Regions from separate parts of the Mycetocola sp. Y719 genome, predicted to be linked through region 1. Evidence: predicted binding sites of a transcription regulator. Region 1 holds the regulator's gene; the other holds the start of a gene.
The links. The regulator HspR, encoded in region 1, represses chaperone genes until heat shock. The targets are predictions, from matches to a motif close to AAGTTGAGTCNNNNNGACTCAACTT.
Positions count from the first base shown of each region.

Region 2: the regulator HspR is predicted to act here: its motif matches at 4,878-4,902, upstream of AC1M0F_RS12895 (ATP-dependent Clp protease ATP-binding subunit).

Region 1 covers NZ_JBWYGY010000003.1:42,566-50,335, forward strand. Annotated here, with positions in the region: partial or broken gene AC1M0F_RS12060 (DUF817 domain-containing protein) at 1-58, opposite strand, end outside; gene AC1M0F_RS12065 (class I SAM-dependent methyltransferase) at 68-1,210, opposite strand; gene AC1M0F_RS12070 (DUF2062 domain-containing protein) at 1,215-2,333, opposite strand; gene AC1M0F_RS12075 (heat shock protein transcriptional repressor HspR) at 2,550-2,963, opposite strand; gene AC1M0F_RS12080 (DnaJ C-terminal domain-containing protein) at 2,969-3,958, opposite strand; gene AC1M0F_RS12085 (nucleotide exchange factor GrpE) at 3,964-4,590, opposite strand; gene dnaK (molecular chaperone DnaK) at 4,593-6,464, opposite strand; gene AC1M0F_RS12095 (hypothetical protein) at 6,715-7,119, opposite strand; gene AC1M0F_RS12100 (PspC domain-containing protein) at 7,116-7,770, opposite strand, start outside.
Region 2 covers NZ_JBWYGY010000003.1:199,766-207,535, forward strand. Annotated here, with positions in the region: gene AC1M0F_RS12885 (DUF5107 domain-containing protein) at 1-1,602, shown strand, start outside; gene AC1M0F_RS12890 (hypothetical protein) at 1,729-2,148, shown strand; gene AC1M0F_RS12895 (ATP-dependent Clp protease ATP-binding subunit) at 2,304-4,865, opposite strand; gene AC1M0F_RS12900 (ComEA family DNA-binding protein) at 5,071-5,868, opposite strand; gene AC1M0F_RS12905 (hypothetical protein) at 5,879-6,379, opposite strand; gene AC1M0F_RS12910 (4Fe-4S single cluster domain-containing protein) at 6,376-7,095, opposite strand; gene AC1M0F_RS12915 (DUF2997 domain-containing protein) at 7,092-7,304, opposite strand; gene AC1M0F_RS12920 (AAA family ATPase) at 7,323-7,770, opposite strand, start outside.

The sequences.
Region 1 (7,770 bases):
GCAGGCGATGCGCGGCATCGTCGATCAGCTGTTCGACCGACGTGAACCTGCGAGCCATTGGTCCAACCTACCCGCGGGCGTCCTCCGCCCGGCGCCTCACGGAGACGGTCACGGTGAACTTGGAGTTCCGCCCGAGCTGGCGGGTGGGCCCGAGAAGCCGTTCGAGCGTCTGGCGGTAGCCGAGGTGGGAGTTCCACACTGTCCACAGTTCGCCTCCCGGTTTCAGCACGCGAGCCGCATCCTGGAACAGCTTCTCCGCGATGCCGGCGTGCACGGTCGCTCCGACGTGGAACGGAGGATTCAGCAGGATGAGCTCGGCGGAGGCGTCCGCCCACGCGGACAGAGCGTCATCCCGCACGACACTCACCCGGTCGGCCACACCGTTCGCGAGGGCGGTCTGGCGTGCGGATGCCACGGCGGCCGCCGATTGATCGGTGGCGGTGACGAGAATGTCCGGGTGGGCGCGGGCGACGGCGGTGGCGAGGACCCCGGCGCCGCAGCCGAGGTCGATGGCCTCCCTGGCGGCGGGCAGAGAGTCGAGGAAGCCGAGCAGGAACCGCGTGCCGATGTCGATCTTCGTGCCGGCGAATGCGGCTCCGTGCGCGCACACCCACAGCCCGAGGTCGTCGTGGAACTCGCGGGCCGGCCAGGCCGGATCGCCCGTCGCATGCCGAGGTCCGCTTGCGACGAGCACCCGTGATTTCTGCTGCGCCAGCGATGCTGCCACTGTCTCGAAGGATCGTCCGAGCACGTCGTTCATGGCGTGGGTCATGTGTTTGACCCGGCCGCCGGCGAAGATCACGACGTCCGGGCTCGCGGTGAGCGCGAGCAGTTCGCTGATCTCGGCGAGTGCGTCCAGTGAGCGGGGCAGCTGGAGCAGGACGGTCCTGGCCCCGCGGAGGGCGGATGCCTCGAGCGGCACGCTCGTGAATGCATCCGTCAGCCCGAAGCTGTCCGCATTCGCGGCGAGTGCCCGCTCACCGGACAGCTCGTCCTGGTGCACGCGGATGCCTGTGGCTCCTGCCGTCGCCGCGGCGAGCGTCAGCGCCCCGTAACGGTCGCCGATCACGACGACGTCGCCTGGTGCTGACGCAGCGAGCGCTTCTGCCGCGGTGCCGAGGAGGAGCCGGTCGGTGGCGTCTGACGCGAGGAGGTTCGGTGCTTCCACGTCTGGCCACCGGCGGAGCCGGTCGAACGGGAAGTCTGTCACTGAATCAGGGTATCGGTGGCGCCTGCATTGACGTGTCTCCCGTGGGCCGCTCGCGGAAGGCGTGCGCCATCCACCACCAGCTGAGCAGCCCGATCAGGGCGCTCACGATGAGGCTGACGATGCCGCCGACAGCGGCAACGGTGACCAGCGGGGTGAAGTCGAAGTCGGAGAGTGAATCGAGCCCGCCGGGGTCGCCGAGGCCCTCGGGCACATTCGTGGTCGGGGTGAACATGTTCCCCAGGTTGAGGAGAGGCGAGGTGATGCCGCTGATGAAGCCGTTGGCGACGATCGCGATGCCGAGTCCGCTCCAGGTGACGGCCACCGGGCGGTTCACCGTGTGGCCGCGAAGAATCCAGATACTGGACAGGTAGCCGAGGACCCAGATGATCACGCCGAGAATCACCATCCCGATGAACCAGGGAGCCGCCGTCGACCAGGCATCCCGGACGAACTGCTCGACGACGTCAGGGCCGGCGAGGCCGTCCTGGGAGAAGTCTTCAGGGTTGCGGCTGGCGATCCAGCCGAACAAGGCTCCGAAGAATGCGCCGAACGCCGCGATGGCCAGTGGAATCATCACCAGGGCGAACCCGAGACTCATCAGGGTGAAGGAGACGGCGCCGGCGATCATGGCACCGCGCTTCTGACGCGGGCCGAGCGGCGGACGGCGGGGCACCGTCGGCCCTGGCGCGTACGCGATGGGTGCCTGCTGCTGATACCCCGGTTGTGCGTATCCCGGTTGCTGCTGGGTGTACCCAGGCGCCTGCTGGAGATAGCCCTGCTGCTGGTGCGGATACGCAGCCGGCTGCTGTGCATGGCCCGGTTGCTGCGGATAGCCCGGTTGCTGCGGATAGCCCGGTTGCTGCGGATAGCCCGGTTGCTGCGGATACCCGGCGGTCGGGTACGCGGGAGCCTGCATGGGCCCGGGTGCCGGAGCCTCGGGCGAGTCAGGGGCAGGAGGCGCCGGGGCGCCGGGAGGCGGGGCCAGCGGTGATCCGGGCGGCGGGCCGTCCGACGCTGCGGGCGGTTGAGGTTCCACCGGCGGCTGCGGTGCCGTCGGGTCAGGACCCGGCTGCTTTCCTGGGGTCGAAGGATTGTCGGGAACGTGCTGTTCGTGCTCGCTCATGCCGCCAGCTTAACGACCCGTTCGCATCCGCGTAACCCACGCGGCCAAATCGGTCGGCCGAGTCGGATTTTGCCTCCGATCAGCCCGAAAGCCCCGGCCGGTCGGGTCCAAAGGGCAGCCAGCAGAATCGAGTGGTCCTGAACGGCTGCCCGCGCGGCATCCGAACGACCATTCGGGCCCACTCGACGCTTGGCGGGTCCGGGATGCCGGCCGCGGTTAGCGCTGGAACGGCCGCCAGATCACGAGCTCCGTGCGTCGCTGGGCGCGCGTGCCGCTCTTCAGCGGAACGACGTCGCCCTGCGATCCGGCCGCGAACACGCGGCGCCCGGGCGACTTCACCAGCTCGCTCGCGAGGGCATGCTCGAGTTCGCGGACGCGCGAGGCCAGCGCCGCCACCTCGTTTTCGAGGGTGAGGATGCGACTGATGCCCTCGAGGCTCACGCCCTCCGCGCTCAGTCGGGCGACTTCGCGCAACTGTGCGACGTCACGCATCGAGTACCTGCGGGACTTGCCCGCGGTTCTCGTCGGGGAGACGAGGCCGAGCCGGTCGTACTGCCGCAGGGTCTGCGGATGCATTCCGGCCAGCTCGGCCGCCATCGCGATCGCGAAGATCGGCGAATTCTCGTCCATCCTCGTTATCCTCGCGCCCGGTGGATGAGGTCCTCGCGTGGGTTCTCGTGCGGTTCCAGCTCGTGGAAGTGCTCGAGAGCGGCCTTGGCTTCCGCGCTGAGGTGCGACGGGACCGCGACCTGGACGACCGCGAGCAGGTCGCCGGTGCCCTTCGCTGTCGATACGCCCCTGCCCTTGACCCGAAGGATCCGGCCAGAGGGGGTCCCAGGAGCGACCCGCAGTTTCACGGGGTCGCCGCCGAGTGTCGGCACCTCGATCGTGGCGCCGAGGGTGGCCTCCACGAACGTGACAGGCACGTTCACGCGCAGGTTGAGCCCGTCTCGTTCGAACACCGGATGCTTGCGCACGGTGACCGTGAGAACGAGGTCGCCGGCAGGGCCGCCGTCCGGAGACGGGTGCCCCTTGCCGCGCAACTTGATCTTCTGTCCGTCGGCGACGCCGGCCGGGATGTTGACCTTGATCGTGCGGCCTTCGGCAGTCTGCAGGGTGATCTGCTCACCCTTGGTCGCCGTGAGGAAGTCGATCGTCGTGGATGCTGTGACGTCGCGGCCGGGCGTCGGCCCGCCGAACCCGCGGTATCCGCCCGTGGGCTGGCCGAAGCCCCCACTGCGCCCGAACATCCCGCCAAGGATGTCTTCGAAGTCGGCCTGCTGGTAGCTGGTGCTGGTGCCGCGTGCGCCGCCACCGAACATCCCGCCGAAGACGTCGTCGAAGCCACCGGATGCCCCGCCGCCGCCTGGGGCGGTGAAGCGGGCTCCTGATCCCATCGCGCGCACGGCGTCGTATTCCTTGCGCTGCTCGGGGTCGTTGAGCACCGAGTATGCCTCGCTGACCTCCTTGAACCGGGATTCAGCCTTGGCGTCTCCCGCGTTCGAGTCGGGGTGGTACTTGCGCGCGAGCTTGCGGTAGGTCTTCTTCAGCTCCTCCGGCGTCACATCCTTCTTGACGCCGAGGATCTTGTAGAAGTCCTTGTCGAACCAGTCCTGACTTGCCATCGCGTCTACTCGGCGGGAACCGCGACGACGACCTTGGCCGCGCGAAGCAGAGTCGAGCCGACGAGGTAGCCGGTTTCGACGACATCGATCACAGTGGCAGCCTCGACGTCCGGCGACGGCTGCTGGAAGACAGCCTCGTGGACGTTGTGATCGAACGCATCGCCCTTCGCGCCGAACGGCACGAGGCCGATCTTCTCGACGCTCCCACGCAGCTTCGCCGCGATCGTCGCGAACGGCGCGTCGCCCTCGAGGTCTCCGTGCTTCTCAGCGCGGTCGAGGTCGTCGAGCACAGGCAGCAGCAGCTTGATGACATCACCGGTGACGCGCTCGCGCTCCACCTCACGGTTCGCCTCGGTGCGCCTGCGGTAGTTGGCGTATTCGGCGGTGACACGCTTGAGGTCGACGAGGTGCTCGTGCTCAGGATCTGCGTCAGCGACGCGCTCGCCGAGATCCTCGTCGAGGCCGTCGGCCTGCGCGGCGTCGAGGATGTCCTGGACCGTCAGTTCGTCTTCGGTCGTCTCGGGCAGTTCGGAGTCCACCTGCGACTCAGGGTCGGAAGCTCGCGCTTCCGACCCCTCGTCCACTGGCTGAACCTCGTCACCGTTGTCTGGAGTCGGGTTCTTGTCAGTCATGTTTACTTCTTGTCGCTCTCGGTCTCGGTCTCGTCATCGACGACTTCGGCGTCGACGACATCCTCATCGGACGCCGTCTCGGTGGGCTGCTCAGCGCCTTCGGCCGGAGCCGACTCCGCCTGCTGGGCCTGCGAGTAGATCGCTTCGCCGAGCTTGACCTGGCTCTCGTTGAGCTTGTCGTACGCGGTCTTCACCGCGGCCTCGTCGTCGCCCGCGAGGGCGGACTTCAGTGCGTCGACGTCGCCCTGGACCTCGCTCTTGACGTCCTCAGGCAGCTTGTCGTCGTTCTCCTTGATGAGCTTGTCGATCGAGTAGGCGAGCTGCTCGGCCGTGTTGCGCGTCTCGGCTGCCTCACGGCGAGCCTTGTCGTCTGCAGCGTGCTCTTCAGCCTCGCGCACCATACGCTCGATGTCTTCCTTCGCCAGCGAGGAACCGCCGGTGATCGTCATCGACTGCTCCTTGCCCGTGCCCTTGTCCTTGGCGGACACGTGCACGATGCCGTTGGCGTCGATGTCGAAGGTGACCTCGACCTGCGGGATGCCGCGAGGCGCAGGGGCGATGCCCGTGAGCTCGAACGTTCCGAGGTTCTTGTTGTCGCGGGTGAACTCACGCTCACCCTGGAAGACCTGGATCGCGACGGACGGCTGGTTGTCGTCCGCCGTCGTGAAGGTCTCGCTGCGCTTGGTCGGGATGGCCGTGTTGCGCTCGATGAGCTTGGTCATGATGCCGCCCTTGGTCTCGATGCCGAGGGAGAGCGGGGTGACGTCGATGAGGAGGACGTCCTTGCGCTCGCCCTTCAGCACACCGGCCTGGAGTGCGGCGCCGACGGCGACGACCTCGTCAGGGTTGACACCCTTGTTGGGCTCCTGTCCACCGGTCTCTTCCTTCACGAGCGCTGAGACGGCGGGCATCCTGGTGGAACCACCGACGAGCACGACGTGCGCGATGTCGCCGACCTTGATGCCTGCCTCACGGATGACGTCCTGGAACGGCTTCTTCGTGCGGTCGAGGAGGTCGCTGGTCATCTGCTCGAACTGGGCGCGGGTGAGCGTCTCGTCGAGGTTGGCCGGACCGTTCTCGGTGAGCGAGAGGTACGGGAGCTGGATCGACGTGGACATGCCAGAAGACAGTTCCTTCTTGGCCTGCTCAGCGGCTTCCTTGAGACGCTGCTTGGCGATCTTGTCGTTCGAGACGTCGACGCCTGTGGTCTCCTTGAAGCGCTTGATCAGGTGCTCGACGACGCGCTGGTCCCAGTCGTCTCCACCGAGGCGGTTGTCACCGGCGGTCGCGCGGACCTGGATGGTCGAGAAGTCGTCGTCCTTGCCCACTTCGAGCAGCGAGACGTCGAAGGTTCCGCCACCGAGGTCGAAGACCAGGATGAGCTCGTCTTCCTTGCCCTTGTCGAGGCCGTAGGCGAGTGCGGCAGCGGTCGGCTCGTTGATGATGCGGAGCACGTTGAGTCCGGCGATCTCGCCGGCTTCCTTCGTGGCCTGGCGCTCGGCGTCGTTGAAGTACGCGGGGACGGTGACGACGGCATCCGTCACCGTGTCGCCGAGGTACTGCTCGGCGTCGCGCTTGAGCTTGGCGAGGATCCGTGCCGAGATCTCCTGCGGGGTGTACTTCTTGTCATCGACGGCGAAGGTCCAGTCGGTGCCCATGTGGCGCTTGACTGATGCGATCGTCCTGTCGACGTTGGTGACGGCCTGACGCTTGGCGGTCTCACCGACGAGCACCTCGCCGTCCTTGGTGTACGCGACGACCGACGGGGTGGTGCGGAGGCCCTCGGCGTTCGCAATGACGGTGGGCTCACCACCCTCGAGGACGGCAACGACCGAGTTGGTGGTTCCGAGGTCGATTCCTACTGCACGTGCCATGTGTTTCTATCTCCTTTGAGACCGGGTACGGTCTGATTCGAATGGGGCCTGAAAAGCGGCCGGAGTCGAAGTTCGTGAAAGCCCCTCATAGTTGAGCGGCGATGACTCAAGTTTACCGGCGCGTGGAGGCCTGTCAACTTCTCACAGCGAATCTTGAGCCAGCCCGACTCAACTTTGCCGGACATCCGGATGCGACGAAACGGGCGGCCCCCGCAGGGACCGCCCGTTTCACGTCAGTCGGCGGATGCCGTCACTCGGTTCGGCGAACGGCGGCAGCGATCCCCGCGATCACCAGAACAGCGCCGGCGGCGATCAGGCCGGCGATCAGCCAGGTCACCGGGTCCTGCACGAACGGCACGACCGCGTTCGCGACCATGAATCCCGCGAACACGAGCAGCAGCACACCCCAGAAGATCGTCCCGAACCGTGCGGGCAGCCGCTTGCGGTCCGCGGCAGGCGCGGGGGGCGTCGCCGCCGGAGCCGTGTAGTCGGTCCGGAACCAGGACGCCGGGTCCGTGGCGTCCTCGGTCGGGCTGACCGGCTCCGTCGGCCTGGTCGGGCTGTCCGGGCTGATCGGCTCCGTCGGCCGCGTCGTTCCGGCCGGGTCGATCGGCACGGTCGGTCGGTTGTCGTTGTCGTTGTCGTTGTCGGTCATCGTCCGCTCCTCACGCTGTCATCGATGTTCACTCCGGCCGCGGCGACCCAGACCCTCACGGTCGTCGTGTCGTCCGAGGCGGTGAGGCCGTAGCGGACCTCGTCCCGGTAGAAGACGCCTCCGCGGCTGTGGTTGTCGCCATCCTCATCGACGTAGTTGAGCCCGGCGACGAGGCCGTTGACCTCGATGATGACGGGCACGTCCTCCGGGAGGACGATGTCGAGGGAGCCCGCGGCGAGCCAGAGGTCCACCGTTCCCCCGACGTCCGCCGACTGGTCGTCCAGTCCGGTGAGGTCGAGCGTGGGTGCGCCGGCAACCATGGCGTACCCTGTCGACTCGTCCTGAGGTGCGTCAGAGACCATCCAGGTGGTGTTTCCGACCACCGACACGGAAGTGCCGCGGGGGAAGACTCCGGCGAACAGGATCGCGATGATGGCGAGGACCGAGAAGAAACCGAGCGCCCCGCTCTCCTTGCCCCGGATGCCGGCGATGATCGTTGCGACCGCGAGGACGCCGAGGGCGGTTCCCAGGCCGAGGACGAGAGCCGCGTTCGACCACTCCCGGTAACCGAAGAGCAGGGGCGCGAGCGCTCCGGCGACGACGGCGAGCCCGAGGGAGATCGAGACGTATGCGGCGCCCGGCTGGCGTCGA
Region 2 (7,770 bases), 160 kb from region 1:
GACGCGATCCGGTTCCGTAACCTCGCCCTCCGCAACGCGTGGTTCGCCGGCGGCGTCGAGTGGAACATCGGCATGATCGGGCACTCCCCGTTCACGAGCTCGCCGATGCACACCGCAGCGCTGAGCGGGCCGGACGGCGAAGTCGGGCTGCGGTTCTTCGAGTACGAGCGCATCCGCAACGTCACGTTCCGCGTGGACGCCTGGCTGCCCGCCGATTCGCACGAGCTGTTCATCCGCGGCACGATTCTCAACGCGCAGCCGGATGCGACACCGATGTACTGGTGGTCGAACATGGCCGTTCCGCAGCAGGAGGAGACGCGTGTGCTCGTGCCGGCGGCATCCGCCTGGAAATACGGCCAGGAGCGCGTGCTCAGCACCGTGCCCGTGCCGGTCGTCGACGGCTTCGACATCACCTGGCCGGCGCGCACCGAGGACACGGTCGACTACTTCTTCGACACAGCGGGCATCCGGATGCCATGGATCGCCGCGGTGGACCGCGATGGTTTCGGTCTCGTGCAGGCGTCGACGGGCAACCTCAAGGGCCGCAAGCTCTTCGTCTGGGGACAGAACTCCGGCGGCAGGCACTGGCAGGAATGGGTGTCAGGGGCCGGGTCGTATTGCGAGATCCAGGCCGGGCTCGCGCGCACCCAGCTCGAGTACCTGCGGATGCCGGCCGAGACGGAGTGGTCGTGGGTCGAGGCCTACGGGGCTGTGCAGGTGGATGCGTCTGCGGCGGGGTCGTCAAACTGGGTGGTCGCGACCGAAGCCGTGGCCGAGAACCTCGCGGCGCGCGACCTGGACGATCGGCTGTCTCGGTTCCGGGATCGCGACCAGTCGGGTGAGCTCATCGTCGAGGTCATTCCGGACGGCTCGGGGTGGGGTGCCGTCGAGAACGAACTGCGGAAGCACTCCGGGCTCGAACCGTTCTCGGCGGAGGTGACGCCGTTCTCTTCGGATGCCATTGGCTCCGACGAGGAGTTCTGGTTGCGACTGCTGCGTGGCGAGCCCGCTGCGGAGGCCGAACTGGACCCGGCCGTCGCGCCGCGTTCGTACCAGATCGACCCGCGTTGGGTGCCGTTGCTCCGGCAGCGCGACGACTGGCTGGCGTCGCTCCACCTGGGGGTGATCGCGGCCGCGCAGGGGTCGTTCGTCGAGGCAGGGACGCTCTGGCAGGCATCTGTCGACCACGTTCCGAACGCGTGGGCGCTGCGGAACCTCGGCGCGCTCGCGGACGACCGGGGTAACACGGCTGAAGCGGTCCGGTTCTACCGGGCCGCGCATGAACTCGCGCCAGGGCTGCTGCCGCTGACCCGTGAGCTGCTCGCGGTTCTGCAGCGGGACGGGCGAGCTCTCGAGGTGCTCGAGCTGATCGATTCACTCAGCGGGGCGGACCGATCGGATGGGCGCGTACTCGTCGCAGAGGCGCGCGCGGCGTTGGCGACCGGGGACGTGGTCCGGTGCCGCGGCATCCTCGACGGAGACCTTCGGATCATCGACCTGCGCGAGGGTGACGGCCTGCTCGAGGACCTGTGGAACGAGTACCAGGCCGCTGCCGGGGCATCGGGTGAACCGCTGCCGCTGAAATACGACTTCCGGATGTGACGTGGTCGCGCGGTCGCGCGACCCCGAGATCGCAGTTACGCACCCAACGCGGGAGTTCCCGGCCGTTTTGGGTGTGTAACTGCCAACTCGCGGGCGATTCTCATGCGTGCGTGCCACGATCGGAGAATGACGGTCACCACGACATCCGTAGCGCTCGCGCAGCAACTCCACGATGCAGGGCTCGGCTGGATCCCCGAGTCGGGCGACCAGTTCTGCCTGAACACGGCGGAGTTCGACGGTGAGGTGTTCACCGTCAGCGACATGACGATCGAGCCGCACGACTATGACTCGGGGACCATCCTCGGATTCAACGGAACCACCGAGTGGGCCCTCGACTCGGTGGCGCTCGAGAAGACACTGTGGCTTCCGCGTGAGGACCAGCTGCGCGACCTGCTCGGCGGGACGTTCAGCTTCCTGCTGCGCGTCGACGAGATGTATGTGGTCGAGGTCGATCGTGCCGGGCAGAAGCTGCGCTTCGACGCCACGACGGCTCCGGATGCCTATGCGCTCGCGGTTCTCGGGGTGCTGAGCGCTCGTACCCCCTGACCCTGTTCGCAACTTCGGAGATTTCGCGGGATCACGGCTCTTCCGGCGGGTTTTCGTGCGTTCGGTCCCGAATCTCCGAAGTTGGAGACGGGACCGGGATCGCGCACACGCAAAAGGCCGCCACCGCTGAGCGGTGACGGCCTTCGTGGTGCGGGCTAAGCGGCCAGCCGGGCCTCGACCTCCGACGTGACGTGCAGCTCGTCATCGGCAACGGACACCGCGATCGACGACCCTGCGGTCAGCTCGGCGTCGACCATGAGTCCGGCGATGCGGTCCTCGACCTCGCGCTGGATCACGCGACGCAGCGGACGGGCACCGTACTCGGGCTCGTAGCCGCGGGTGGCGATCCAGTCGACGGCCTCGTCTGTGGCCTCGAAGCCGACCCCCTGAGCGGTGAGCCTGGCGGCGGTGCGGCCGAGGAGCATCCGCACGATGTCGTGCAGCTGCTCCTGTTCCAGTTTGCGGAACAGCACCACCTCGTCGATCCGGTTGAGGAACTCAGGTCGCATCGCCTCACGCAGCTTGCCCATGACGCGGTCGCGGAGCGCCTTCTCGGAGCCGAACCCGCTGCCGTCGCCGGCATCCGCGATGAATCCGAGTGCACCGCTCCTGCTCGCCAGGAACTCGGAACCGATGTTCGAGGTCATGATGATCACCGTGTTGCGGAAGTCGACCGTGCGACCCTGACCGTCGGTCAGGCGTCCGTCGTCGAGCACCTGCAGCAGCAGGTTGAAGACGTCGGGGTGGGCCTTCTCGATCTCGTCGAGCAGCACGACGGAGTACGGGTTGCGACGCACACGCTCAGTGAGCTGACCCGCCTCGTCGTACCCGACGTATCCGGGAGGGGCACCGACGAGCCGTGACACCGTGTGGCGCTCACCGAACTCGCTCATGTCGAACCGCAGCATGGCGCTCTCGTCTCCGAACAGCGATCCGGCCAGGGCCTTCGCGAGTTCGGTCTTGCCGACACCGGTGGGGCCGAGGAACAGGAAACTGCCGACCGGACGATTCGGGTCGCCCATCCCTGTACGGTTGCGCCGCACGGCCTTGGCGATGGATTCGACGGCGTCATCCTGTCCGATCACGCGCTCGTGCAACTCGGTCTCGAGGTGCGCGAGGCGGGCGCGGTCGTCCTGGGTGAGCCGCGTCACCGGGATGCCGGTGGCACGCGAGATGATCTCGGCGATCTCCGCCTCACCGACGATGGCGGGAACCGAGGCGGATGCCGTGGCATCCGTCGCCTCAGCAGCCGCGATCTCGGCGGTGAGGTTCTCGATCTCGTCGCGCAGGTTCGACGCCTCTTCGTAGCGTTCGGCGGCGACCGCGGCATCCTTGGACTTCTCCAGGATGGCGATCTCGTCACGCATCGGCGCTGTGTCGATCTTCACGACCTGGCGGAGGCGCAGTCGCGCGCCGGCCTGGTCGAGCAGGTCGATGGCCTTGTCTGGCAGGAACCGGTCGGTGACGTAGCGGGCGGAGAGATCCACGGCGGCACGGAGGGCCTCGTCGGTGTAGCTGACGTCGTGGAACTCCTCGTAGCGGGGACGGAGTCCGCGCAGGATGCTCTCGGCATCGCCGACACTGGGCTCGTTCACGTGCACGGACTGGAAGCGACGTTCTAGCGCCGGGTCCTTCTCGACACGACGATACTCGTTGAGTGTCGTCGCACCGATGACGTGCAGTTCGCCGCGGGCCAGGCGTGGCTTGAGGATGTTTCCGGCGTCGAGTCCGCCGCTCTCCCCACCGCCGCCTGCGCCGACGACCGTGTGCATCTCGTCGAGGAACACGATGAGCTCACCCTGGTTGGCGGAGATCTCGTCGAGCAGCTTGGTGAGCCGCTCCTCGAAGTCGCCGCGGTACCGGGTGCCGCCGACCATGGCTGCGAGGTCGAGAGCGAGGACGCGCTTGCCGCGGAGCAGCTGCGGAACCTCTTCGTCGACGATCGCCTGCGCGAGTCCTTCGACGACGGCGGTCTTGCCGACGCCGGCCTCGCCGATCAGCACGGGGTTGTTCTTCGTGCGGCGCGACAGGATCTCGATGGTCTGCGCGATCTCGTCTGCACGGCCGATCACCGGGTCGAGCTTGCCGTCACGGGCGAGCGCGGTGAGGTCGGTGCCGAACTGGTCGAGCAGCGGAGTGGTGGATGCCTCGCTGCCCGCTGTCGCCGTGCCGGATGCCTGTGCCTCGCGAGCGGATTCGTATCCGGCCTGCAGGGTCTGCGGAGTCACGCCGAATCCGGCGAGGACCTGACCGACGGGCATCTCCTGGTTCACGACGAAGGCGAAGAAGAGGTGCTCGGGGTCGATGTAGGTGGAACCGAACGCGCGGGCGACCTGGTGGGCGTCGAGCAGAGCGCGCTGGGCTGACGACGTGATCGACGGCGGGGTCTGCACGTCGCGGTCGGAACGTTCGGGCAGTCGTTGCTCGGCTGCTTCGGCCAGCTCGGCCGGGTCGGTGCCGAGGGCGCGGAGGGCGTCGGCCACCGGGGCCGCCTCGACCATGACACGCAGGATGTGCAACGCATCGACCTCGGAGTGGCCGTGGTCGACCGCGAACCGCGCGGCGTCGGCGAGCACCTCCTGGGTGCGTCGGCTCAGCAGACGGGTGATGTCGATCGTCCGCCCGGACTGGGCGGCGCGCTGCCCCTGCAGGTAACGCGCGATGAACTCGTCGAACGATTCGTTTCCCGAACCTGCGGGACCGAAGAATGCGGGCATGGATCCTCCTGGAACTTGAGTGCCTGTGACTCAACTCAACGGCAGCACAATACCGACTATTCCCGCCGGGTTCAAAAACTTGAGCCAGCCCGGCTCAAGTCTCGAGTTGCCTCCGTTTGGGCGTCTACTCACCACTTCCGGACCTCCTCACCCCGCGCACCTGGTGAGTGCGTCCGGAACAGGTGAGTACGTCGCACGGGGCGGGCTAGAAGTCGACCCGACGCCCGAACGTGCGCGCGGCACGCGGCCGCGGCGAACAGAACGCCTCATCGCGGAGCCGGACAAGCTCGTGCGGCTGCAGGCCTGCCGCAGTCGCGAAGTCCTCCAGCGATCCGAAGCCGCCGCGTTTGGTGCGCTCGGCGATCATTGCTTTGGCCAGGCGCCGGTCCATCCCGGTCAGCTTCGCCAGGGCGCGCTGGTTGGCGGTGTTCACATCGATCGTCTCGACTGGCTCGCGGGCAGCCGGTGCGGCCGGTGCGCTCGACCGCCGGGAGGCCCTCGACTTCCGCGCCGCGGCAGGAGCAGCCTCGGGTTCACCGGCGACGTAGTCGGAACGCGACGTCCCCGGCGCGTCCAGCAACTCTTCGGCCTCGGGCGGCACGACACCCCGTGACCTGCGCGACCCCTGACCGGTCCGAGCACGGGCAGGCCCGCCCATGAGGTTCAGCCCGTTCTCGCGCCGCGCCCACAGGTCACTCAGCCAGGTCGGGTTGGCGATGAGCGCGTGAGCGATGCCGACGAGATAGAGGGTTCCCTGCAGCATGTCGCCGCCGTCATCCGGCACGAAACCGATCACGAAGGCGGCGATCCCGTAGACCACAGACGCGACCCACCATGACCGGCGGCGGGCGACTGCAGCGATGATGCCGAACGCGAGCCAGGTGAACACCGCGCCGGGGAACAGGACGAGGATGATCCAGCTGCTCGCGATGATCATCCACAGGGCGGATGGACCACCAGTGGGCGTCGCTCTCCCCCTGCCGGATGTTCTCGCGTCGGTCATCACTCGTCGCCTACGCGCCAGAACGGACGTTGAGCACCATGGTCACGGTATCGTCGGCGTCGCGGGTTTCCGAGACGAGGTCGAAACCCGAGCCCTCCGCGCGCTGGCGGATTTTCTCGGCCACGGCCTGCTGGACGAGCAGGGCGTACTCGGCGTCGAGCCGCTGCACGAGATCGCTGACGGATGCCTCATCGACGACGCGGCCGTCGAGGCTCTCGACGTGCGCTTCCCAGATGCCGTCATGGGTGAGCCGCATCGTCAGCGACACCCCGTCGACCTCGGCGGTGACTCTCGTGCGGGAGACATCGACACCGGTCGCTCCGAGGTTGGTCAACGCCTCGGAGAGCAGCGAGCTGTCCTTCATCCGGGTGCGCACCTTCAGCGCCGGAGCGGGTCCGCCGTCGGTCGACGCGGTGTCCTTCGACATCGACACGGCGCCGGCGACACCGACGCCTCCCATTGCTGCGGCCGCGGCCATCGCGAGGGGAATGAGGAGCACGGTCACGCTCATGAGGCTGTCGCTTTCGTTCGGGGCCGGTCCTGTCGGGGGCCCAGGTCGTGCAGGAGTTCTTCGAGGGCGGATGCTTCCGCCCAGCCGTTCACGTCGATCCGGCCGTCGCGGTGGAGACGGATCTCGAGCCGATCCCGGCCGCCCTCGCGTTCGATGCGGGCGACCTCGTCGGCATAGGCCGGGCTGAGGGCGCGGATGCCCTGGTTGGTCGAGCCGAGCCACGGGCGGATGCCGTCTGGGGCGTCCTGCAGGTACGGCCCGTCGATGAGCAGGTCGGTTGCGGCGAGCAGCCGGGCGACGTCGTCCCGGTCGGCCGCCCACCCGGTAAGCGACTCGAGGGTGTAGCCGGAGAAGGTCATCACGGTCAGCCCGGCGGCACGGAAGGCCTCGGCAATCGTGGCGAGCGCGGCCGCCTGGTCGAAAGGTTCACCGCCGAGAAGGGTGATTCCCTCGACGCCGGCGCCGACGGCATCCGTCACGAAACGCTCGGCGAGCGCGCCCGTCTCGTCGAGAGTGCCCCCGATCTCGGCCCAGAGGTGCGGGTTGAAGCAGCCGGGGCAGCGCACGCTGCAGCCCTGCACCCAGAGCGCCGAACGCAGGCCGGGGCCTTCGGCGGTCGTCGCCGTGAGGAATCGCGACCAGCGCAGTTCACCGCCGGGCCGCCGCAGCGGTTCGACGGCGCCGAGGGCTCGGGGTTGCCGGTCGAGCAGGGTCATCGGTCGGTGTCCCAGTTGCGCGTCGAGCTCTCCTGGTCGGCGGCGACCTGGTTGTATGCGTCGGTGAACGAGGATGCCGTCGCTTCGGCGTCGAGGAGGTTCTCGAGCACCGCGATGTAGTCGAGGCACTCGGCGCCGTACATGCCGACGGTTTCGGCGTGCACGGTGCCGTCCGGTCGCACCTGGACGATGAGCTGCTTGTCTGCCATGAGGGGTGTCCGATCTGCCTAGAAGTCCACGGTGCGGCCGCCGCGACGGCTGGACAGCCCGGCCTCGGCCCCTGGCACGCCGACGCCGACGAGTTCGGCGGCGTCTTCGTTCGCGTCGATGTCCTCGCTGCCGGTCGCCCGCACGGCGCGGACTTCGGCCCAGGCGCGGATGGCCTGCACCTCTTCAGACTGCGTGACGGCGAGCGGGATCATGTTGGTCACGGCCCGCTCGAGATCGGTGAGGGCGGCCGGGCGGCGTTCGGCGAACGCCTCGTACAGCGCCACGACGACGGCCTGCTCGATCTCGGCACCGGAGTAGTTCTCGCTGACCGTGACCAGTCGCTCGATGGCGGCCGTGTCGACGTCGGCCAGCCCGTTGGCATCCGTCGCGTTGGAGGCGAGCTGGATGCTCCAGATGGCGCGGCGCTCGACGGCGGTGGGCAGGTCGACGAAGAAGATCTCGTCG